DNA from 4 places in the Trichococcus sp. TS_SC_9 genome. Region 1 is predicted to be linked to each of the others. Evidence: predicted binding sites of a transcription regulator. Region 1 holds the regulator's gene; each other region holds the start of a gene.

Region 1 (6,273 bases):
CATCAGCAACCACTTGAACGAGGCGGATGTCGTTTCTCTGATCGGAGAACTTTCGATCAACGTTTGGCGGGATAGCGCGAAACCGCAACTGCAACTGAAGGACATCAAAAACAAACATGTCCAGTTTTTCGACAAACGGAGTTCGATTATCCAAGAATCGGTATTGGCTGTGGAAGATGCCCTGTATCTATTTTCGACTTCCGGTATCATGAAACAATTTTATGAGCGCATCCCGAACAGTTCGAACGCTGCGTTACTCACTGACAATACAGCGGATGCTCTTCAGGATGTCAGTGCCAGCAACTTGGTGCTCTTCGAATGCCCCTTAAAGATGGATTTGTTGGCTGATCTTTTAAAGAGCAATCAGTTCGAAAATGTGTATGTCGTCTCTCATGAAACAAACAGCATTTACGCAGACGGAGTCCCTCCTAAAGACCAGTTTGCGAAATTCTACCAATATATCCGTTCCCATAAGGATATCGATGTGAGAAATCGGTTAGATGCCTTAGCAAAATACTTAAAAATCAAAAAAAATCTTGCCATTTTTATGATTCAAGTGTTTTTGGAGGCGGGATTTGTTACAATAGACAATGGTTTCATCAATGAGGTCCAAAACCCTGTCAAAAGAGCTTTGGACGACACCCAGGTATACAAAGATCGCCTGCAGAAAATGGAAGCTGAAAAGGTATTCATCTACAGCCCGTTTTCGCAGTTGACGAATTGGTTGAATGAACAGATGATGGTACAATAATTAGGAGGAACACAAAATGGACTTGAAACAATATATTGCTGATGTCAAAGATTTCCCGGAGCAAGGCATCATTTTCCGCGATATTTCACCCTTGATGGCGAACGGAGAAGCTTACCGTTATTCGATCAAAGAAATCGTGAAATATGCCCAGGACTTGAATGTCGATAAAGTAGTCGGACCCGAAGCGCGTGGGTTTATGGTCGGCTGTCCGGTCGCAGTGGAATTAGGCTGTGGATTCGCAATGGCCCGTAAAAAAGGCAAATTGCCGCGCGAAACGGTGGAAGTATCCTACGGACTGGAGTACGGAAAAGCAACTCTGCAACTGCACCAAGATGCCATCCTGCCTGGTGACAAAGTGTTGGTTTGCGATGATCTATTGGCAACTGGCGGCACTACAGCCGCAACCATCGAGTTGGTGGAAAAATTAGGCGGAGAAGTCGTCGGTTTGGCATTCCTGATCGAGCTGTTGGATTTAAAAGGCCGTGACCTGATCCAAGGGTATGACATCTTCACGCTGATGGAATACTAAGAACAATAAATAATCCGAAAATGAACGGACACGCAAAAAGGCTGCCAAAAGTTGGCAGCCTTTTTGTGGCAGTCGGGGGACTGACCCTTATATGATGTGGTTCCGGTACAGACCGACTACTTTTCCCAGAATGATGACGGAATCCAAGATGATCGGATCCATGCTGGCATTTTCAGGTTGCAGACGGTAGTAGTTGTTTTCTTTATAGAATCGTTTGCAGGTCGCTTCATCATCATCCGTCATAGCTATGACGATATCACCGTTTTCGGCCGTGGATTGTTTTCTGATGATCACTGAGTCGCCATCGAATATACCGGCGTCGATCATGCTTTCTCCGCGGATTTTAAGCATAAACAAACTTCCGGAAGAGGATTTCAGATCCGGCGGAACCGGGAAATAATCTGTTGCTTCTTCGACAGCCAGGATGGGAGCACCGGCTGTGACGGTACCCAATAGCGGCATTTTATCCGACATGATCCCGAGTTTATCCAGACCTGCTTGGGTCAGTTCGATCGCACGTGGTTTTGTAGGGTCGCGTTGGATAAAACCGTTTTTTTCTAGACGCGACAGATGGCCGTGCACTGTGGACGTTGAGGAAAGTTTGACTGCATTCCCGATTTCCCTTACGGTCGGCGGATAGCCTTTTTCCTGGACTTCTTCATAAATGTATTGAAGCACTTCAACTTGGCGTGAATCTTTATTTTTAACCATGAGATCATCATCTCCGTAATCCTAAATTTATAAGTTTAGAATACCATTAATCATCTAAAAAATCAAACAGATGTTCGCATATTCTCGGGAGTGACGCGAGAATATGCTTAAAATTATCCTGAAACCGGCAACCGCTGAAGCGTTTTCGAAAATTCGCTAAATTTATCCGTGATTGCTATTTCTTTTTCTCATAATCTTTAGTACAATTAATGAATGAATGCTTTGGAAAGGGGGATGAATACGTGTCAACAACAGCATGGGTAATGATGGTCATTTTAGGAATAGTAATAGGCGCGGTTGGCGGATTTTTCCTTGCAAGACGTTATATGGTAAAATATTTTGAAGAAAATCCACCAATCAATGAAGAAATGTTGCGTTCTATGATGATGCAGATGGGTCAAAAACCATCCGAAAGAAAAGTAAAACAAATCATGGCTTCTATGAAAACACAATCAACAAAGAAAAAGAAATAGAATAATGAAATAATATACAAAATGTGGATCTCTACGGTTCCACATTTTTATTTTGTCCGAATACAGGTAAGAAGGGAGTAATAAACGTGAGTATTTTCAAAAAATTGAGTTGGTTTTTCCGTCAAGAATGGAAATCGTATTTTGTAGGCGTCTTTTTCCTGATCATTGTGGCGATACTTCAGGTTGTTTCGCCGCGCGTTGTCGGAATCATCATCGATGAAATTGCCTTAGGGACCCTAACGATGGCTTCTTTGTGGAAGTGGTCGGCGATCATATTGATAGCAGGCATTTTGCAGTACCTTTTCCGCTATATTTGGCGGATGAAGATTTGGGGTACTTCGGCAGAGTTAGAAAAGATACTGCGTTCGCGATTGTTTAAGCATTTCACCGAAATGGACGCTGTCTTTTTCCAGAAATACAGGACAGGCGATCTGATGGCGCATGCGACGAATGACTTGAATGCGATCAGGATGGTCGCAGGCGCAGGCATACTGACATTGGCGGATTCGATTTCTTCAGGCGGGATCACGCTTTTCACAATGTTCTTCTTGATTGATTGGCGTTTGACGCTTATCGCCATGATTCCGTTACCGGCTTTGACGCTGGTGTCACGAATCCTCGGACAGAAGATGCACAAGCGTTTCCGCAAAGCACAAGCTGCTTTCTCTAATCTGAATGACAAAACGCAGGAGAGTGTCTCCGGCGTTAAGGTAATCAAGACGTTCGGTGAAGAAGAAGAAGATATTCGTGATTTCGAAGCGATGACGAGGGATGTCGTCGTGAAAAATAAAGCTGTCTACTTGGTTGATGCCTTATTTGACCCGGCGATCCAACTTATTTTGGGGCTTTCTTTCGCACTGACGATCATCTTTGGTGGCCGTTTTGTCGTGGAAGGCAGCATCAGTATCGGCCAGCTGGTTTCGTTCATCAGTTATATCGGCATGATGGCGTGGCCGATGTTGGCAGTAGGTAGATTATTCAATGTGCTGGAACGAGGCAGTGCCAGTTACAGCAGGATTGATGAGCTTCTTAAGGAAAAATCAACGATCCAGGAGCAAAAAAATGCTGTCCGGACTCCGGTTACAGGCGATCTGGATTTTCAGGTAACCTCCTTCGGTTACCCGAACAGTGAAGAAATCAGCCTGAAGGACGTCGGTTTCCATTTGGAGCGGGGACAAACATTAGGGATTGTCGGCAGAACCGGATCGGGCAAAAGCACGATTTTCCGTCTGCTGTTGCGTGAGTATGATCAATATGCCGGCAGCATCAACTACAACGGGATCGATATCCGTGATTACTCATTGGATGCATTGCTGAGCGGAATCGGTTACGTTCCCCAAGACAACTTCCTGTTCTCTTCTGACGTGAGGGAAAACATCCGTTTCGCTGATCCATCAATCAGCCAACAAAAGGTTGAAGAGGCAGCGCGCTTGACCGCCATCCATCATGACATTCTTGGTTTTCCCGAGGGCTACGATACGTTGGTTGGCGAAAGGGGCGTTTCCTTATCCGGTGGACAAAAACAGCGGATAGCGATTGCGCGGGCTTTAGTGACTGAACCTGAGCTGCTCATCCTGGATGATTCCTTATCCGCGGTGGACGCGAAGACGGAGGAAGCGATCCTGACGGGGCTTAAGGAAAAGCGAGCCGATCAGACAACGATCATCGCAGCCCATCGTATCAGCAGCGTGATGCATGCAAATGAGATCATTGTCCTTGATGAAGGGCGCATTGTCGAACGCGGGACGCATTATGAGTTGATGGAACTGCACGGCTGGTACCGCAGAATGTACGAAAAACAACAACTCGAAACCAAATTGGAAGGGGCGGATGAAGCATGAGTGGATCAGTATGGTCTAAAACAATCTCATTGAAGGAACAACTCCGGGTAGTCAAACGAATCTTCCACTTTGCCCATCCTTTCCGCAATCAATTTTTGATCGCTTTGCTTTTCAGCATCGCGTTGTCGCTGGTCAATGTGGTGGCGCCGCGCATCATCCAAATTTACATGGATGACTATCTGGCTGTTGGGAATGTCACGACCGACATCAGTGTGCTATTTGCGCTGGCATATGTAGGAGTTGTCCTGCTGAAGATGTTGGTCACGTATCTGCAGCGCTATATTTTCAGCATGGCGTCCGAACAAACCGTTGAGAATATCCGCAATGCCGTTTTCCGTAAGGTCAATCAATTGGGGATGCGCTACTATGACACCACCCCGGCTGGATCGATTGTTTCGCGCGTCACGAATGACACCGAAACGATCAAGGAATTCTGGAATGTATTTTTGGCTCTGGCAGAGGGGATCTTCAGCATCATCACAGTGTTCATCGCAATGTGGACATTGGACAAGCAGATTTCCCTTCTTTTCATCGTTTTTGTCCCGATCATGGCCGGTCTGATTTGGTATTACCAAAAGTACAGCACGCGCGTTTACCGCACAATGCGCGAAAGACTGAGCCAACTGAACACGAAATTGAATGAATCGATTTCCGGCATGGCGATCATCCAGCAGTTCCGCCAGGAAAAACGGCTGCGCGCGGAATTTGACGCGATCAATGAAGACTACAGCAAAGGGCGCGTAGCGATGGTCCAGATGAACGCCTTGATGCTGATGCCGGTCGTCAATCTGTTGCAGGCCATCGCGTTGGCGATCGTCCTATGGTTATTCGGTTATCAGACGTTGAACGGCGTCGTGGAGCTTGGGGTCATCTATGCGTTCACAACCTATATCCAAAATTTCTTCCGTCCGATGGGGATGATGATGGACAACCTCAGCGCCTTGCAGGACGGCATCGTCTCCAGTTCGCGGGTACTGAGCGTATTGGATAATGCCGAGTTGGCGCCAAGCCAACCTGGGGATTCGGAATTGGAAATTGCGCAGGGAAGGATCGAATTCAAAGATGTTTCCTTCTCCTATGACGGGAAGCAGGATGTGCTCAAGAACATCAGCTTCACCGCCAATCCAGGCGAAACGGTCGCGCTGGTGGGCCACACCGGCAGCGGAAAAAGTTCGATCATCAATGTTTTGCTGCGTTTTTATGAGTTCGAGAAAGGCGACATCCTGATTGACGGAAAATCTATCAAGACGTACCCGATCGAGGAGATCCGCTCAAAAATAGGCTTGGTCCTGCAGGATTCGTTCCTGTTCTACGGGGACATTTCGCATAACATCCGTTTAATGAACAAGGATTATACCGACCGCGATATCGAAGGCGCGGCTGCCTTTGTGCATGCCGATTCATTCATCGCGTCGCTGCCTGGAGGCTATCATGCAAAAGTGATCGAGCGCGGAGCCAGTTATTCGAGTGGTGAGAGACAATTGATTTCGTTCGCTCGAACGATTTTGCGTGATCCGAAAGTGCTCATCCTTGACGAGGCCACGGCTAATATCGACACAGAAACAGAACTCCTGATCCAAGAAAGCATGCGGAAAATGCGTGAAGGCCGAACGACGATTGCGATTGCTCACCGTCTGTCCACCATCCGCGATGCCCATCTGATCTTGGTATTGGAGAAAGGGCGCGTCATCGAACGAGGTACACACGAAGAACTGATCTCCAAACAGGGTACCTATTATGACATGTACATGCTGCAGTCGATGAACGACTGACCGCTTGTTGAACAGCAATTCAAAAAAACAGCGCCGGAAAAAAAATTTCCGGCGCTGTTTTTTTTGGTTGTTTTCGAGATGATGAAGACCCGGTAACGGACATCAGGTTTTTTATTTTGAGATGTAGACGAAATTCGGATCGATTTCCTGATCCAATTGGCGGAAGGTGGTTCCGAGCAGTTCGTCATAGGCAGCC
Region 2 (6,273 bases), 190 kb from region 1:
TGACTAGCGTCGCTTTGTTGACGTCATAAGGGATTTCCGAAATGACGATCTGCTGTTTGCCGCCGCGGATACTCTCAATGGAGGTGCGCGAACGAACGACAACTTTCCCTTTGCCAGTGTTATAAGCGTCCTTCAGGCCATCCAAACCCTGTATAATCGCCCCGGTAGGGAAATCGGGTCCTTTTACATATTTCATGAGCGCTTTGAGCTCCGCCTCAGGGTGATCGATCAGATGCAAGGTCGCATCGATGACCTCGCCTAAATTATGCGGTGGAATATCGGTCGCGTAACCGGCGGATATGCCGGTGGCGCCGTTAACCAAAAGATTCGGGTAGCGAGCCGGCAATACGGTCGGCTCCTGATCGGTATCGTCGAAGTTCAGCACAAAGTCTACTGTTTCTTTGTCGATGTCGCGCAACAGTTCAGCAGAGATTTTTGACAACCTGGCCTCGGTATACCGCATCGCAGCGGCTGAGTCCCCATCCATGCTCCCGTTATTGCCGTGCATTTCGACTAATACTTCCCGCATCTTCCAATCTTGGCTCAACCGAACCATCGCTTCATAGACACTGGAATCGCCATGCGGATGGTAATTACCGATGACATTCCCGACTGTTTTAGCCGATTTACGGAAGCCTTTGTCAGAAGTATTCCCGGCAACATCCATCGCATAAAGGATCCGCCTTTGGACAGGCTTCAGTCCGTCGCGGATATCAGGCAAGGCACGATCTTGGATGATGTACTTCGAATATCGTCCGAAGCGATCTCCCATTACGTTTTCAAGCATCAGCTCTTTAATTTCCAGATTATCCACTATTGTTCACCACTTTCAAAATCTAAAGAAATTTGCTCTATATCATGAGCGGCCTGCTGATCTGAAGATTCTTTTTTCACTTGATCCTGCAGATGCGCCTCCCCGCTGTCGGATGCCGGCGCAATATCTTCCTCCAGAATGCTCTTATTGTCGGACATCGAAAATTCTACATGCTTCTCGATCCATTTCCTTCGCGGTTCGACTTTATTCCCCATCAGTGTCGTGACCCGGCGCTCCGCTTGGGCCTTGTCATCGATGAGCACGCGGATCAACGTCCTGGTTTCAGGATCCATTGTTGTATCCCACAGTTGATCTGCGTTCATTTCCCCTAGCCCTTTGTAACGTTGCAGAATATAGCCTTTGCCGATGATGTCGATTTTTTCCTGCAGTTCCTTTTCGGTCCATGCATACTGGATTTTTTCATTCTTGCCGACACCCTTGGATACTTTGTATAAGGGCGGCTGCGCTAGATAAATTTTTCCGGCTTCCAGCAACGGTTTCATGTAACGGTAAAAGAAAGTCAGCAACAAAATCTGAATATGGGCACCGTCCGTGTCCGCATCGGTCATGATGATGATTTTGTCGTAATTGCAATCCTTAATGTCGAAATCTGCACCTACCCCTGCACCGACTGTGTAGATGATCGTGTTGATTTCCTCGTTTTTCAATATATCCTGCATGCTCGCGCGTTCTGTGTTGATGACTTTCCCACGCAACGGAAGTATCGCTTGGAATTTGCGGTCGCGCCCTTGTTTGGCGGATCCGCCGGCGGAATCACCCTCGACGAGGTACAGTTCGTTCTTTTTCGGATTTTTGCTTTGCGCAGGCGTCAGTTTACCGGATAACAGCGATTCGTTTTTTTGGCGTTTTTTGCCGTTCCGCGTCTCTTCACGGGCTTTACGCGCTGCATTTCTGGCCTCTCTCGCTTTAAGTGATTTCCTGGAAAGCATTTGGGCTGTTTCGCCATTTTCTGTCAAGTAAATGCTCAATTTTTCGCTGATAAGGCCATCGACGGCTGCCCGCGCTTGCGGCGTGCCTAATTTTTCCTTCGTCTGCCCTTCGAACTGGAGCAGATTCTCCGGTACACGCAGGGACAATACTGCCGAAAGTCCTTCGCGGACGTCGCTGCCTTCGAGATTCTTTTCCTTCTCTTTGATCAGGTTCATTTTTCGGGCGTATTCATTGAAGGCTTTTGTGATGGCTGTCTTCGCACCGGTTTCGTGGGTGCCGCCATCCTTTGTGCGGACGTTGTTGACGAATGACAGGATCGTTTCCGAATAGCCGTCGTTGTACTGGAATGAGAACTCAATTTCGATTCCATCGGCTTCCCCGTTGAAATACACGACATCGTGCAGTGTATCCTTTTCTTCATTTAAGTAAGTAACGAATTCCTTGATTCCTTCTTCGAAGAAAAAAGTATCGCTTTGTTCGGTTCGTTCATCCTTTAGCGTGATGGTTAAGCCTTTCAGCAGAAAAGCTGATTCCCGGAACCGTTCCGCCAAAACATCGTAGGACAGTTGCGCTGTTCCGAAAACCTCTTTGTCAGGTAAAAAATGAATCAACGAGCCGGATGCTTTTGCAGTGGTTTTTGCTTTGGTCAATTTGCTGGCAGGTTTTCCGCCATCCTTAAATTTCATTGTATAGAGTGTGCTCTCGCGGATGACCGATACTTCCAGCCATTTGGAAAGAGCATTGACGACACTCGCGCCCACTCCGTGAAGACCTCCTGAAGTTTTGTAACCGCCCTGGCCGAATTTCCCTCCAGCATGCAGCACGGTGAAAATGACTTGGATGGTTGGCACCCCTGAAGCGTGCAAACCGGTAGGCATGCCGCGGCCATTATCTTTGACGCTGATGCTTTGGTCTTCATGGATCGTGATGTCGATCTTATCCGCATACCCTGATAAAGCCTCATCTACCGCATTATCGACTATCTCATATACTAAATGATGCAATCCGCGGGCATCAGTCGAGCCGATATACATCCCGGGCCGTTTTCTGACTGCTTCAAGTCCTTCCAACACTTGGATGGAATCATCATTGTATTTATTCTCTTTATTTTGTGCCATAAAAAAACTCCTTCGTATCTGTTCTAACCGAACATCTATTCTATCATACTGTATAACTTTCACTTTGGAAAGTATAAAAAATAAGACGGAATTCTGCCTCCTATAGGAAAAAAGCCGATAAAATGGTAAAATGAACTGCAATTGTATATTAACTGAGCATCAACATAGGAGTGAAGAGAGAATGACAGCAATCGTCATCGTCCTGGCCTATCTTTTGGGTTCCATCCCGTCAGGCATTTGGATCGGAAAATATTTTTATCAAACAGACATCCGCAAATACGGCAGCGGGAACAGCGGAACTACCAATACCTTCCGGGTATTAGGAAAAAAAGCCGGCATCATCGTTTTGGTCATGGATATGCTGAAAGGTTCAGCAGCGACCCTTTTGCCGATTTGGCTGGGAGTCGATATCCATCCTCTATTGACCGGGGTTGTTGCGGCCCTAGGGCATACGTATCCCCTTTTCGCCGGATTCAAAGGCGGCAAAGCCGTTGCCACCAGCGCGGGTATCCTGTTGGCCTACAATCCGCTTTTCTTTGGGGAAGCCGTCGTCGCTTTCATCATCTACCTGTACTTCTCCAGAATGGTCAGCCTATCCAGCATCCTGGTCTGTTTTACGGCGGTCGCTCTTTCCTTCTTTTTTAAGGATTGGCCATTGACGCTCGTTACGATCCTTTTGACGATCTTCATCATCTATCGCCATCGTTCCAACATTTACCGGATCAGAAATGGAACGGAAAGCAAAGTGCCTTTCGGCTACAAATCGAAGAGCGCTAAAGAAAATTAACAGAATAAGGCGGGGCACTAAATCATCGTTGATTTACTGCCCCGCCTTTTATCTGGCCCAAAGTCAAATGCTGTCTGGACTAGCGGCCGAATGAATTAAAAGAAATCGACCCGATGGACATAATAACGTTTATTCCCGGGCTCCAGCGATTGGATGGCTGTTTTCCGTTCCAGCTCCCCGCCCGAATCCGACCGGTCCGCAAGTCCGCACCAAGGTTCCAAACAAACATAAGTGGCGTCTTCCTGAGGCTTCGTCCAGATGCCCAAGTATTCGAAATCCTCATAGGACATCGTGACCCCATGCTCACCTTTATTGGAAGCCAGCGTCACAGTCGTCGGTTCCGGCGTTTTGAAAATGATGGCATCATTCAGGAAGAGGTCCCTTTGTAATGGGATTGTGTTCTGTTCCACTTCAACCGTTTTGTCTGCTGCAAGATAAGGGCCATTCAGGAACAGGCGCTGGCGGGAAGTTTCCGGAGTCATCTTGATGTAGTAATCCTCGAATGTTTCCCCTTCCGTCAACGGCACATTGAAGCCTGGGTGTCCTCCAATCGAGAAATACATCTTGTTGGCATCAAGGTTCTTCACTTTGTAGCTGATCGACAATTGACTCTCGAACAATTGATAAGTCAACTGCAGTTCAAATGAAAATGGATAAACATCTTTGAAATCACCATTCGGCGCAAGGATGAAGGTAATGCTGTCGGTCAAACGCTCATGCACCGAAAATTTTGAATCGCGCGCAAATCCGTGTTGCCCCATTTTATACGTTTTATCGTTGTGTCGGAAAGTATCATCCTTCAGGCGTCCAACAAAAGGGAACAAGATCGGCGCATGTCTGTTCCAAACTTTTTCATCAGCCTGCCAAATATATTCGATGCCGGTTTTCTTTGCGATTACACTGGTGATTTCTGCACCTTTATCCTTTACGGTTACCGTAAGGTGCTTGTTTTCGATTACAAACTCCATGACATTTCCCCCTAGTTTGGCTTTACACCATTTTGCTTACTGATCATTTTTTGGATACAAAGCCCCTTTTAAAGCATCAAGCAATTCTGCAGAACCGACTCTGATGAACGTTCCCTTCATGCCGAGCGATCTCGTCTCGAGAATGCCGGCTGATTCCAGTTTTCTTAAGGCGTTCACAATCACGGAACGCGTTATATTTTTTTCTGCCGCAATTTTTGATGCGGTTATTCGTTCCTCCAAGGATGGAAAAGTCTCAAAGATCGCTTTGACCGCCTCCATTTCGCTGAAGGACAGCGATTTTATGGCGATCTGGATCAGTGTGGTCACGCGCGTTGCTTCTTGCATGCGCAAATTGATGGCATGCAGCAATTCGATGCCGATAACGGTGGCACCATGTTCGGCAAGGATCAGATCGCTGCTGTCAAAGACGGGAAACAAACGTGCCAACACCAAGCTCCCTAAGCGCTTGCCGGAAGCGAAAATCGGAACGATCGTTGTGACACCCGTAATGAACAGGTCCCTGCTCTCGATCGGAAAGGCCGTAAAATCGGATTCGATGCCGATGTTAGCGGTCGTCTGAAACAACGCAGACAGATTGTGGGCATACTGCTCCGGAAATTTCTTGTCCTCCAGCATTTGCTTGATGCGGGCATTGTTGATATCGGTCGCCTCGCTGTAGCCCAACAGATTGCCGGACAGATCGATCAGATACGTGTTGGCGCTTAGTATGTCGCCGAGCACGCTCGCCATTTCCGTAAAAGGTAATGCCGTCGCTTCGTCGCTGACAGCAACAAAGCCCCCTTCTTTTTGCAGCATGTAGTTGATCCTTCTCAACTTTTCTAATAATTCGTCCATGTTTCCCCCCTACAATCATCCATCAGAAAATATCCGCAAGGTTCATCCAACCTAAAGGGGATTTTTTTTGCTTAAAGGATATATCTTCTTAAATCTTTGTTTTCTACAATCTTCTCAAGTTTCTCATCCACATAATGTTCTGTTATCGTGATGTCTGTCCCGGGAATTTCGGAAGCTTCAAACAGCAGATCCTCCAGCAATTTTTCCATAATCGTGTGCAGCCTTCTGGCACCGATATTATCGTTTTCCTGGTTGACTTCTGTCGCGATGACGGCCATTTTCCGGATGGCTTCCTGGGTGAAGGTGATGTTGACGTCCTCCGTTGCCAACAGAGCGATGTATTGCTTCAGCATCGCATTGTTGGGCTCGGTAAGGATCCGGACGAAATCATCTTCCGTGAGGTCGTTCAATTCTACCCGGATCGGGAAACGTCCTTGCAGTTCGGGAATCAAATCGCTTGGCTTGGAGACGTGAAACGCACCTGACGCGATGAAGAGGATGTGGTCCGTTTGGATAGCCCCATACTTGGTGGAAACTTGGCTGCCTTCGACGATCGGAAGGATATCCCGTTGCACACCTTCCCGCGACACTTCGCCGGTGTTTTGTGACTTGGAAGTGATTTTGTCGATTTCATCGATAAAAATGATGCCGTTGGTTTCGGCCAACTTCAAAGCTTCCTGGGAAATATCATCCTTGTTGACCAATTTGTCGGTTTCTTCCTGCACGAGCACCTCGATGGCATCTTCGACTAAAAGCGTCCGCTGGGTCTTCTTTTTCGGC
Region 3 (6,273 bases), 280 kb from region 1:
AAAGTAATTCCTTATCCGGAACATCCTGATTCCTGACCGTCGACAAAGCCATCAACTTTTTGTAGCCTTCAAAATCCTTTGCCAATAGGACCAAAGGAAAGGTGCGATCTTTACTGATGATTCCGGGCAAATCCAGTTGGATTCCCAGAATGGGTTGGATAGCATATTTTTTGCAAAGTTTGAAGAAGTCGACTTGACCATAAAGGACATTTTGGTCCGTCAATGCGATGGCCTGATAGCCTTTTGCCTTGGCGCTGCGCACCAAATCCTCTATTCGGCTAGTCGTCTGCAAAAGAGAATAGGCACTGATGACCTGCAAATGCACAAAAGACATGTCTGAGACCTCCTTTTTCTAATCAATACTATCATTATAGCGTACCCGTCCTAATCCAAGAAGCGAAAAAGTCGTTGGGCAAGTAATGCTTGTCATCTCCAAAAAAAGTGATAAAATGAATTTCGAGAAGAGGTGTAAACGACATGAAATATATTGCAATCATTTTTTGGGGATTTATCTTAGGGCAAGTATCTGTTTATCTGGGCAGCGCCTTATCCGGCGGCAGCTATGACTTTATGATCGCAACCATGACGGGTATCTTTACCGCGCTGATCGTAGTTCTTGTTTCTGCGTTGATGCCGAAGACGGCCTCCCATAAATAACCGATAGTTCGCTTTAGACACGGCAGAGAAAACGAAAAAACCTTCAGGGATAAATTTCCTGAAGGTTTTTTCCATTTATTTGATGAACATGGCATCGCCGAAACTGAAGAATCGGTACTTTTCTTTGACTGCGTGCTCGTAAGCAGACAAGACGTTGTCTCTGCCGGCAAAAGCACTGACCAGCATGACCAAGGTCGATTTCGGCAGATGGAAATTGGTGATGATGCCTTGGACAACCTTGAATGAATAGCCGGGCGAAATGAAAATTTTGGTCCATCCGCTATCCGCCTTGATTTCCCCATCAAATTTCGTGCCGATCGTTTCCAGTGTCCGCACGGAAGTCGTGCCCACAGCCACTATTTTGCCTCCGTTGGAACGGACCTCATTCAGCGTTTGCGCTGCCTCGTCCGTCAGTTGGTAGAATTCCGAATGCATTTCGTGGCTGGCGATGTCATCGACCGATACCGGGCGGAAAGTCCCCAAGCCCACATGCAATGTCAGATAGACGATCTTGACGCCTTTATTGGCTACTTCCTCAAGCAGTTCGGACGTGAAATGGAGCCCTGCTGTCGGTGCCGCTGCGGAGCCGACTTCTTTGGCGTAAACCGTCTGATAACGTTCCTGATCGTCCAGCGTCTCCTTGATGTATGGCGGCAACGGCATTTCGCCCAGCGATTCCAGTATTTCCAAAAATACGCCGTCATATTTGAAATCCAAAATGCGGCCACCGTGATCCAACGATTGGGTCACTTCGGCCGTCAAGCGTCCATCCCCGAAAGAGATGACTGTCCCGACTTTGACCCGTTTGCCTGGTTTGACGAGGGTCTCCCACTCATCCCCTTGGATATTGTTCAAAAGCAGGACTTCGATATGCCCGCCCGTGTCCGGTTTGACGCCATGCAGTCGTGCAGGCAGCACACGTGTATTGTTCAGCACCAGCGCATCGCCTTCTTGAAGTTCCTCCACCATGTCGGTGAAATGTTTGTCCGTGATTTCTCCAGTCTTGGAGTCCAGGGCAAGAAGCCGGGATGACGAACGATCCAGCAGCGGTGTCTGCGCAATCAACTCTTCCGGTAAATTAAAATCAAAATCACTTGTCCTCATTGATAAAATACCTCACTTATTTTTCTGTATCATACGTGATCCCCAAATGGTCATAGGCCATAGGGGTCGCTACCCTGCCGCGCGGGGTGCGCTGCAGGAAGCCCAATTGGAGCAGATAGGGTTCGTACATGTCCTCTATCGTTTCCATTTCTTCGCCGATGTTGGCGGCTATCGTCGAAAGACCGACGGGGCCGCCGTTATAGAACCGGATCATCGTCGTCAATATTTGCCGATCCAAGTCATCAAGGCCTTTGTTGTCCACGCTCAAAATGGACAAAGCCTTGTCGGCGATTTCCTTCGTGATCAGGCCGTCGAGATAGACTTGGGCGAAATCGCGCACACGGCGGAGCAGCCTGTTGGCAACACGCGGGGTGCCTCTGGATCTCAAGGCGATTTCGACAGCGCCTGACTCATCGATTTTCGTTGACAAAACATCCGAAGAGCGATGGACGATCTGTCGGAGATCCTCGAGGCTGTAATATTCCATCCGCGAAACGATCCCGAACCGGTCACGCAAGGGAGCCGAAAGACTGCCGGCTTTGGTCGTGGCACCAACCAGCGTGAACGGCGGCAAGGTAAAGTGGACCGGATGGGCTGTCGGCCCTTGCCCGATGATGATGTCCACATAATAATCCTCCATGGCAGAGTACAGCACTTCCTCCACGATCCGCGGCAAGCGATGGATTTCATCGATGAAGAGGACATCCCCCGCTTCCAGCTCATTGAGCAATACCATCAGGTCGCCCGGCCGTTCGATTGCGGGCCCGCTCGTGCTGTGGATGCGGACATCCAATTCATTGGCGATGACCATCGCCAGTGTCGTTTTACCCAACCCGGGCGGCCCGTACAACAACACATGATCCAAGGCTTCACTACGCGCTTTCGCGGCCTGGATGTACACTTTCAGTTCATTTTTCACTTTGTCTTGGCCGATGTATTGCGCCATCATTTGCGGCCGCAATGTTTTTTCGATCAAATCTTCTGTTAGGTCTTCCGTATTCCCGGAAACGATTCTGTTTTCAGCTGTCATCTATATCACCCTTTTAAAAGTAGCTTGAATGCCGTACGAAGCACTTCTTCGGCGCTGGAATAGTTTTCTTTTTCCAACAGCGGCAGTATTTTCTTCACTTCACGGTCCGAATATCCTAAACCGGCCAAAGCCTCCAAAGCTTCCGTCAACACAGCCGACTGTGCGCCAGCAGTTTCATGGACCGGATGCTCTTCCATCCAATACGTATCGGGGAGCAATTCGCCGAGTTTGCCTTTCAAGTCCAAGATGATCTGCGAGGCTGTCTTTTTGCCTACACCCGGGAATTTCACCAAATAACCCACATTATCCGTTTCGATCGCTTGAATCAGCCCCAGATGATCATCGCTCGCCAATATGGACAAGCCACTCTTCGGTCCGATTCCGGAGACGCTGATCAGTTTCAAGTACAACTGCTTTTCCGTATAATCCTTGAAACCAAAAAGTGTGATTGCATCCTCGCGGACTGCCTGATAGATGTAAAACGTTATCTCTTGGTTCAGGCTTCCGGAGAACCGGAAAGGATTCGCCACCTGCAATTGGTAGCCGATGCCACCGTTCTCCAGAACCACATAAAGCGGCCCCACATAGACTAATTTACCTTTTATGTATTCGTACATCATCTGACTCCTACTCTTCATTTCCTGATTGTCATTCATTTTCTATCATAACATAAAACGGAACGGAAATGACAGCCACTCGGCCATCTTATATGCGGGAACATTCGTTTGGTCTGTATGAGCTAAAAAAAGTCCCAGGACCGGTAGCCATGGGACGTGTCTTTGCTGCCTATTCGAATAATTGTTTATATTCAGAGTACCCTTCTGCATCCAATTGATTATAAGGAACAAAGCGCATCGCTGCTGAATTGATGCAATAGCGCAGTCCGCCCAATTCTGCAGGGCCATCCTCAAAAACATGCCCCAGGTGGGAATCGGCTTGAGCGCTGCGGACTTCTGTACGTTTGCGCATCAATTTTCGGTCTTCCAGCTCCTTCAGAGTAGAAATCGGTTTTGCAAAAGAAGGCCAACCGCAGCCGGCATCATACTTGTCGGCAGAACTGAATAAAGGCTCGCCGCTCACGACATCCACATAGATCCCTTTTTCATAAAAATCATCATATTCGCCGGAAAAAGGTCTTTCCGTAGCTTCGTTCTGGGTCACTTCATATTGTAAAGGCGTCAAGCGCTTCAATTGATCCTCTTTATTGTCCATCGTCATATCAGACCCCTTTCTTTTCATTGCTCCAGTATATCAAAAAATACAAAAAAGCAGAACAAAAAAGTCTTGTTCTGCTTCGCACGTACTTCAACAGGTTTGGATCAGAATAGATTCCCCAAAATGCTTCCCAGAATGCCTCCCAATCCGCCGGTTGCAGCTGGCGTTGTTGTTCCGGATTGTTTAGGGAAGAGATCGGTGATGTCGAAATTTTTCGTGGCTGCTTCCTCAGCTTGTTTGGAGAAGATGTCGGTCTGTTTAGCAACACCGTCGGAATCCAATCCATCAGCATCCTTTTTGTCAGCCAGCATGCCCAGGATCATCGGCGCCATGGAAGCCAAAACCTTGGAAACTTCGGATTTGCTGATGCCTGTTTGGGCAGCAATCTGATCCACGACTTTATCCTTATCCCCAAAGGCATGATCCAATATTTTATCGCCATCATCCGTATCGGCTTTCTTGACAACATCTTCGATAGAGGATACGTCTTTCGTCTGACCTTTGTGTTTTTCCAATGCATTTGATAAGGAATCTTTTCCGGATTTTGACTCTGCGTTTTTGCTTAATGCCCGAAGGATCAAGGGAATTGCCACAACAGCCAATTTCGGCAAAATGCTTGCATCAACGCCCGTTTTGCTGCCTAGAGCCTGGATCGAACTTTCTTTGTTCAGTTCCCCCATCATTTCGGAAATATCATTGATTTGCACCATTTTTTCCACTCCTATCTCTTATTTAACTATCCTGATTTTACAATAAATAAGCAGAAATAAGAAATGATACGCTTTTAGTGCGGGTCCTGAATCCGTTTGAACATCTTCTCCATATCCTGATTGGAGAATTGGATCAGCACCGGCCGGCCGTGCGGACAATTGTATGGGTTATCCGTTTTTGCAAGATCAATCAATAATTGTCGTGCTTCATTGTCGCTGATGAAATGATTCGCCTTGATCGAGCGCTTGCAGCTCATCATGATGGCAGTGGCTTCGCGAAGTTTCTTGATGGAGATATCTCCTTCAGTCAAAAACATCTCCACCAGTTCCTTCAAAATTTCTTCCTCCTCACCCGGTGTAAACCAGGCAGGATGTTTTTCGACGATGAAACTGTTTTGGCCGAACGGTTCCAGGAACAGGCCCATTTCTTCCAACACCTCGCGGCTTTCCTGGATCAGATGAAATTCATTCACCGGATAATCCAACATGATCGGTATCAACAAACCTTGGAGGTCGGTAGAAACCTTGCCTATCTCCTCGCGGTAATATTCATATTTGATGCGTTCTTGGGCAGCGTGCTGATCGATGATGTAAAGGCCATTTTCGTTCTGCGCGAACAGGTAAGTGCCGTGCATCTGGCCAAAAAAGTGCAAATCTGGGAACGGCCGCTTGCTCACCGGTCCCTTCTCCGTCTCGGCTTCGACTTTCTGAACGGTTTTCATGATTGGTTCTTCATGGGCAGCCGGATTTTTTGGCTCGGAAAATAGATAAGGTGCGCTCGGTTCGGTGCGGTCCAACTTTGGCTGGTCACTGAACGGCACAACGTAAGTTTCTTGTTCTTCACTTGAAAGTGGCTGTTCTTCACGAGTTTCAGATTCTGCAGAATCTGTAAAGGACTTTATGGATTCGTCATTTTCATTTTGAAGCGGCGCGTTGTCCCATGATGTCTCCAAAGATCGGAAATCCTCATTTTCACTTGTCGCCGGCAGCTTCGTTTCCGTTTCTTGCACGAACTCTTGATCGAATGACCGGAAAGAGACGCTCAATTGCTCGGTCCGGACCGGTTCAACAGGACTCTGGCGTTTGAATTTCAGATTTTCGATGCCGCTCGGGATGCGTTCTTCGGTCCGCAAAACAGCAGCGATTGCGTTTTGGATCAATTCCCCGAGCTCTTTTTCTTTGCTGATCCTGACTTCTTTTTTTGAAGGGTGGACGTTCACATCCAACAGCAGGGAATCCGCATCCATCACAATGACAGCGAGCGGATACCTTCCGACCATCAACTTGGAACCATAGCCATCGATGATGGCTTTATTCAAAGCGTAATTTTTTATGAAACGCCCGTTCAGTATCAAGGTTATGTAGTTGCGGCTTGCCCGCGTCGTGTCCGGCAAGCTGATGTAGCCCTTCACTTTGAAGTCCAGATTTTCGCCCTCGATCAATTTCATCTTCTTGGCCGTCATCGTCCCATAGACGCCCGCGATGGTCTGGCGCAGATCGCCATTGCCTGCCGTATGCAAGAGTTGGTTCCCCTCATGATGCAAACGGAAAGCGATT
Region 4 (6,273 bases), 1.5 Mb from region 1:
AGAGAAGTACAAAGACGAAAAATTTGTTTTTGGGAATATCATTGTCGACAATTATGATGAGGCTGTTCAATCCATGAATGATCGTAAGCGATCGAATGTAAACAACTATCTGACGAATCAACTCACAAATTGGGCTAACATGAATAATGTCTTTTTGAAACGAGTGGATGATGACCGCTTTATAGCATTGACCAATATGCGTGCTTTAAAGAAAATAGAAGAAAACAATTTTGATATCATAAATCAAATAAGAGAAAGAACCTACAAGCAAAATTTTCCGTTGACATTGAGCATGGGTTTCTCATATGAAAAAACTTTTGAGCAAACCAATTTTAAAGAAGTCGCCAAAATGGCGCAATCGAATATTGATTTAGCCTTGGCAAGAGGTGGCGATCAGGTTGTTGTGAGAGCCGAAAATGAAGATGCTCGTTTCTATGGCGGCAAAACTAACCCAATGGAAAAACGGACCCGTATCCGTGCCAGAATGATCAGTCAGGCTTTGGAAGAGCTTATTGTCCATGCCGATAAGGTGATCATCATGGGGCATAGTTATCCGGATATGGACGTCATCGGTTCCTGCTTAGGAATCCGTCGTATTTCGCAGATGAACAATCGGGAAGCCTGGATAGTATTGGATCCGCAACAATTTTCCAATGATGTGAATCGGATTATGCAAGAGATAGACAAAGATCCTTTGATTGCGAAGCGGATCATTTCACCTGAGCAAGCAATAGCATTGGTGACGCCACAGACCCTGATTGTGATGGTTGATGTCCATCGCCCATCCATGACGCCGGCACCTGGGTTGTTGAATCTGTCCAAAAAAATCGTCGTTTTGGACCATCACAGACGCGGACAAGAGTTTCCGAAAGATTCTGTTTTGGTTTATATGGAACCTTATGCGTCCTCCACGTCAGAATTGATTGCTGAATTGTTTGAATATCAATCCAATGAGATGGATGCCATCAATAAGATAGAAGCAACTGCTATGTTGGCAGGGATTATAGTCGATACCCGCAACTTCAGTTTGAGAACTGGATCAAGGACTTTTGATGCTGCCAGTTATCTGCAGTCGAATGGGGCGGATACCGTTTTGATCCAGAAATCACTCAAAGAGGACTTGGATACTTATCTGTTACGTAGCCATTTATTGCAGACTATGGAATTTGTGGATGGTAACTTGGCGATTGTCCATGGAGAAGATGAAAAAATATACGACACGGTCGTCGCTGCTCAAACAGCCGACACGATGTTGTCGATGGAAGCGGTAGATGCTTCATTTGTTGTCACAAAACGTCAGGACGGCAGAGTGGGTATCAGCGCCAGAAGTCTGGGTCAATACAATGTGCAGACAGTCATGGAAAAATTAGGCGGCGGCGGACATTTATCCAATGCAGCCACTCAGATTGAGAATACGACAGTCCATGAAGTCGTTGAGAAACTGAAAGCAGTCATCAATCCAGAAAAAATTAAGGAAGGGGAATAATAAATGAAAGTTGTTTTTTTAGAGGATGTTAAAGGTAAAGGGAAAAAAGGGGAAGTCAAGGATATAGCGGATGGCTATGCTACTTTCCTGATCAAAAACCGTAAGGCTGATGAAGCGAATGCCGCCACTATTTCCGCATTGAAGGGCCAAAAGAAAGCGGAAGAGAAGAAGCAGGCTGAAGAGTTGGCAGTTGCGCAAGAATTGAAGGCACTGCTGGAAAAAGATGAATCAATCATCAAATTGTCGGCAAAAATTGGTGAAGATGGTCGTTTGTTTGGTTCCATTACAACGAAACAGGTTGCTGAAGCATTACAAAAGCAACATAATGTTAAATTGGATAAACGAAAAATTGAATTAGAAAATCCTATCCGCGCGTTGGGTTTCACAAAAATGCCCGTTAAAATTCATCCGGAAGTGACAGCAATGTTGACAGTGCAAGTGACGGAAGGGTAATGATTTTCCAAATATAAAATGAAAGGCAGAGATATCAATCTCTGTCTTTTCGTTTGTTTATGAGGCTGCGCCTATAATATAGAAGAAAATACATCTGACGGCCATATTAAGGCAGACAGTCCCAGCAGATTTTTTAACGAAAAGGGAACGAATGTTCGTTTTTCTGAATTGTAAATGTGGCTGATTTAGGATACAATAAGGAAGCAAAAGATGAGGAAGCCAGTAATGATTTCCTCGTCCAAATGAAAAAACCTAAAGGGTGAAAATATAAAATGGAAGATACACTTCAAGATCGCATACCTCCTCATAGTATAGAAGCAGAGCAATCCGTTCTGGGCTCCATTTTTTTGGATCCCGAAACGGTTGTAAATGTTTTAGAATACCTTGAATCATCTGATTTTTACAGAAAAAATCATCAGATTATTTTTGATGCGATTTTGCAATTGAACAATCGGAATGAAGCGATTGACGTCGTCACCATCTCAAATGAGTTGGATACGAAGAATCAGCTTGAAAATGCTGGCGGCATGGAGTATTTGGCCGAATTGGCGGTTGCGGTACCCACTTCAGCCAACGTGGAATATTACGCCAAGATAGTGGAAGAGAAATCGATCTTGCGCAATCTGATCCGATCGGCTACAGAAATCGTCCGCAAAGGCTATGAAGAGGGTGATGAACTCGCCGTCATGCTGGACAGCGCCGAACAGAACATCCTTCAGGTATCCGAACGGAGAAACCGATCCGGCTTCATCCGTATCTCGGATGTCGTTTCGGCATCGCTGCAGAATATCGAATCGTTGGCTCAACGAAGCGATGATGTGACCGGGGTGCCAACCGGCTACATCGCCTTGGACAAAATGACAGCAGGCCTCCAAAAAGAAGAACTGATCATCCTGGCAGCGCGTCCGGCCGTGGGTAAGACCGCTTTTGCGCTGAACATCGCGCAGAATGTCGCAACCAAAGCCGATCAGGTAGTTGCGATCTTTAGCTTGGAGATGGGAGCGGAGTCGTTGGTCAACCGGATGCTGTGTGCGGAAGGGAACATCGATGCCGGCCACTTGCGGACAGGGCAGCTTTCTGAAGATGAGTGGTCCAACCTGATCATGGCGATGGGGACGCTTGGGCAGTCAAAAATCTTCATAGATGATACGCCGGGGATCCGGATCGCGGAAATCCGGGCAAAAAGCCGTCGTTTGCTGCAGGAACAGGGGAAACTGGGTCTCGTCGTAATCGACTATCTGCAGCTGATTGAAGGGAATAACCGCGAAAGCCGCCAACAGGAAGTTTCTGATATTTCGCGTCAATTGAAGAAATTGGCGAAGGAACTGAAAGTACCGGTCATCGCCCTTTCCCAATTGTCCCGTGGCGTGGAACAAAGGCAAGACAAACGTCCCGTATTGAGCGATATCCGTGAATCGGGATCGATCGAGCAGGATGCCGATATCGTTGCTTTCCTATACCGCGACGATTATTACGAACGTGAAGGCGGCGATGATTCGGAACGGGATGAGCAGGAGAATAATGTCGTAGAGGTCATCATCGAAAAAAACCGGAGCGGAGCGCGTGGAACCGTAAAGCTCCTGTTCAAAAAGGAATTCAATAAGTTTTCGTCGATGAGCTATATGCCGGAAATTAGCTGATCATATTGGACAAATTGTTCAGAAATGAGCGCTTTTATTTGATTCTTTATTGAAAGACATAGGTAATATTGGTAAACTAGCATAGTGTTATGAATAAATAAGATGAGGTGGAGTAAATAATGACTTCAGTAGTAGTTGTTGGGACTCAATGGGGAGACGAAGGTAAAGGGAAGATTACAGATTTCCTTAGTGAGAATGCAGAAGTAATCGCTAGATATCAAGGCGGAGACAATGCTGGCCACACAATCCAGTTTGATGGCGTTACATACAAATTGCACTTAATTCCATCCGGCATTTTTTATCCAGAAAAAATCAGTGTGATCGGAAACGGCGTAGTAGTGAATCCGAAATCATTGATCAAAGAATTGGCATATTTGAAAGATCACGGCATCAACACGGATAACCTACGTATTTCCGACCGTGCCCACGTCATTTTGCCTTATCATATTCAATTGGATCAGCTTCAAGAAGATTCAAAAGGCGAAAACAAAATCGGTACGACCATCAAAGGTATCGGGCCAGCTTACATGGATAAAGCAGCGCGTGTCGGTATCCGTGTAGCTGATTTGTTGGACAAAGAAATCTTTGAAGAACGCCTGAAGATCAACTTGGAAGAAAAGAATCGTCAGTTCACAAAAATGTTCGATTCTGTAGAAATCAAATTCGAAGATATTTTTGAAGAGTATTACCAATATGGTCAAGAACTTAAAAAATATGTAACCGACACATCCGTTATCCTGAACGACGTATTGGATGCAGGCAAACGCGTCCTATTTGAAGGCGCACAAGGGGTTATGCTGGATATCGACCAAGGTACGTATCCATTCGTTACTTCTTCCAACCCGGTTGCTGGTGGGGTAACCATCGGTAGCGGTGTGGGCCCTACCAAGATCGATAAAGTTGTCGGTGTCTGCAAAGCTTACACTTCCCGTGTCGGCGATGGCCCGTTCCCGACTGAATTGTTCGATGAAGTAGGAAGCCAAATCCGTGAAGTTGGCCGTGAATACGGCACAACGACCGGCAGACCGCGCCGTATCGGCTGGTTTGACGCAGTTGTTATGCGTCATTCAAAACGCGTTTCAGGCATCACTAACCTATGCTTGAACTCAATCGATGTTTTGAGCGGCTTGGAAACAGTCAAAATCTGTACTGCCTACAAAAATGCTGAAGGTGAATTGATTTACCATTATCCAGCAAGCTTGAAGGAATTGGCTCAATGCACGCCTGTCTATGAAGAGTTGCCAGGCTGGAGCGAAGACATCACTGGTTGCCGCACATTGGAAGAACTTCCTGAAAATGCACGCAACTATGTCCGTCGCGTTCAAGAAACGGTTGGCGTTCGCATTTCCACTTTCTCAGTGGGACCTGACCGCAACCAAACGAACGTATTGGAAAACGTTTGGGCAAGTATCTAAGACAGTAATGAATACAATAAAGAGTCTGCATACGGAGATACTATCCGGATGCAGACTCTTTTTTTCATGAAGTTATTGCATTTTATTGAAAAGGAGAGTAAAATAACAATTGTTACGTGATCAGCACGTGATAGGGGTAATTAGCTCAGTTGGTAGAGCAGCTGACTCTTAATCAGCGGGTCGGGGGTTCAAACCCCTCATTACCCATTTAGATTTATCGGATAAGCTTTAAAAGTATTGATGGATATTCCTCATGCTTTTAGGGCTTTTTTTGTTGATTTGAATGCCAGGAAATAAAAAAATGGTACTTTTTAGTAAATAGAAACATAAAATGGAGTTTTTTTATGAAAAAATACAAGCCTTTAAGTGTCATTAGGTATGGCAGCATTGACGAATATGAAAAAGAATACCAGATGAGGATTTCCACCCACAGTACGTATCATACAAATTAACAAATAATCATAGAGAGAGGAACAAGGCTATCGCCTCCTTATAGTCATACAAAGTAAGAACTGTATTCTTTTTTATAAATTTTTTTCAGAAGACGCTGCAAATAATAACTATAATCTGATATTTTTATATTTTTACATGAATAAAGTGTGGTACGATTATCATTAGAATGTAAACGTTTGCCAAGGGGTGATGATTTTTGCAGAGGATTGAAAAAGTGCTCGAAGCATTGGGCATGCTTTACGAGGAGAAGAAACAGGGCATAACGGCCGAGGAGATCGCCTATAGATTGAAAAGCGACAGAAGCAATATTTCGCGCGATCTGAATCAGCTGCATAAAGAAAAACGCTGCTACAAAGAAAAAACCAGACCGGTGCGTTTTTTTCCGTGCACACGTAAAGTGCCCCAACAGGTTGTTGCACCAAAAGAAACGCCCAAAATCGTGGACATGGATAATTTCCTGAAGAAGAATCCCAGCCTTTTCCATCAGATTGAGCAAGGGAAGGCTGCCATCCTGTATCCAGGGGACGGCATGCATATGCTGTTGTTGGGCGAAACCGGTGTCGGCAAGTCGTTGTTTGCCGATTTGTTGCACAAATACGGCATCCAATCGGGGAAACTTGAGGGATCTTCCCCCTTCATCCAGTTCAATTGCGCCGACTATGCCCATAATCCGCAGCTGTTGATGAGCCAACTTTTCGGCCATGCAAAAGGGGCTTATACGGGTGCGGAAACAAATAAGACGGGGCTGCTCGAGAAGGCGAACGGAGGCATCCTTTTTTTGGATGAAATCCACCGCTTGCCGATCGAAGGGCAGGAGATGCTGTTC

Evidence for each region. Region 1 encodes LexA, which represses DNA repair genes until DNA is damaged. Its sites were predicted from a motif close to CNAACANNTGTTNG; they were not measured.
Region 2: a site for LexA is predicted at 2,912-2,925, ahead of parE (DNA topoisomerase IV subunit B). Genes of this name have one in related genera too.
Region 3: a site for LexA is predicted at 3,506-3,519, ahead of ruvA (Holliday junction branch migration protein RuvA). Genes of this name have one in related genera too.
Region 4: a site for LexA is predicted at 2,084-2,097, ahead of dnaB (replicative DNA helicase). Genes of this name have one in related genera too.

Annotation. Positions count from the first base shown of each region.
Region 1 is NZ_CM149591.1:2,437,808-2,444,080, forward strand. Features, by position in the region: gene recJ (single-stranded-DNA-specific exonuclease RecJ) at 1-751, shown strand, start outside; gene AC0J5I_RS11975 (adenine phosphoribosyltransferase) at 768-1,280, shown strand; gene lexA (transcriptional repressor LexA) at 1,368-1,991, opposite strand; gene AC0J5I_RS11985 (YneF family protein) at 2,234-2,464, shown strand; gene AC0J5I_RS11990 (ABC transporter ATP-binding protein) at 2,551-4,305, shown strand; gene AC0J5I_RS11995 (ABC transporter ATP-binding protein) at 4,302-6,077, shown strand; gene AC0J5I_RS12000 (lysophospholipid acyltransferase family protein) at 6,189-6,273, opposite strand, start outside.
Region 2 is NZ_CM149591.1:2,623,668-2,629,940, forward strand. Features, by position in the region: gene parC (DNA topoisomerase IV subunit A) at 1-787, opposite strand, end outside; gene parE (DNA topoisomerase IV subunit B) at 814-2,883, opposite strand; gene plsY (glycerol-3-phosphate 1-O-acyltransferase PlsY) at 3,065-3,670, shown strand; gene AC0J5I_RS12785 (aldose 1-epimerase family protein) at 3,766-4,638, opposite strand; gene codY (GTP-sensing pleiotropic transcriptional regulator CodY) at 4,675-5,493, opposite strand; gene hslU (ATP-dependent protease ATPase subunit HslU) at 5,565-6,273, opposite strand, start outside.
Region 3 is NZ_CM149591.1:2,719,429-2,725,701, forward strand. Features, by position in the region: gene dnaE (DNA polymerase III subunit alpha) at 1-334, opposite strand, end outside; gene AC0J5I_RS13200 (YjzD family protein) at 478-657, shown strand; gene queA (tRNA preQ1(34) S-adenosylmethionine ribosyltransferase-isomerase QueA) at 733-1,761, opposite strand; gene ruvB (Holliday junction branch migration DNA helicase RuvB) at 1,778-2,791, opposite strand; gene ruvA (Holliday junction branch migration protein RuvA) at 2,797-3,408, opposite strand; gene msrB (peptide-methionine (R)-S-oxide reductase MsrB) at 3,578-4,003, opposite strand; gene AC0J5I_RS13225 (DUF937 domain-containing protein) at 4,111-4,716, opposite strand; gene mutL (DNA mismatch repair endonuclease MutL) at 4,791-6,273, opposite strand, start outside.
Region 4 is NZ_CM149591.1:971,085-977,357, forward strand. Features, by position in the region: gene AC0J5I_RS04465 (DHH family phosphoesterase) at 1-1,486, shown strand, start outside; gene rplI (50S ribosomal protein L9) at 1,490-1,939, shown strand; gene dnaB (replicative DNA helicase) at 2,212-3,579, shown strand; gene AC0J5I_RS04480 (adenylosuccinate synthase) at 3,699-4,994, shown strand; tRNA gene AC0J5I_RS04485 (tRNA-Lys) at 5,129-5,201, shown strand; gene AC0J5I_RS04490 (sigma-54-dependent transcriptional regulator) at 5,644-6,273, shown strand, end outside.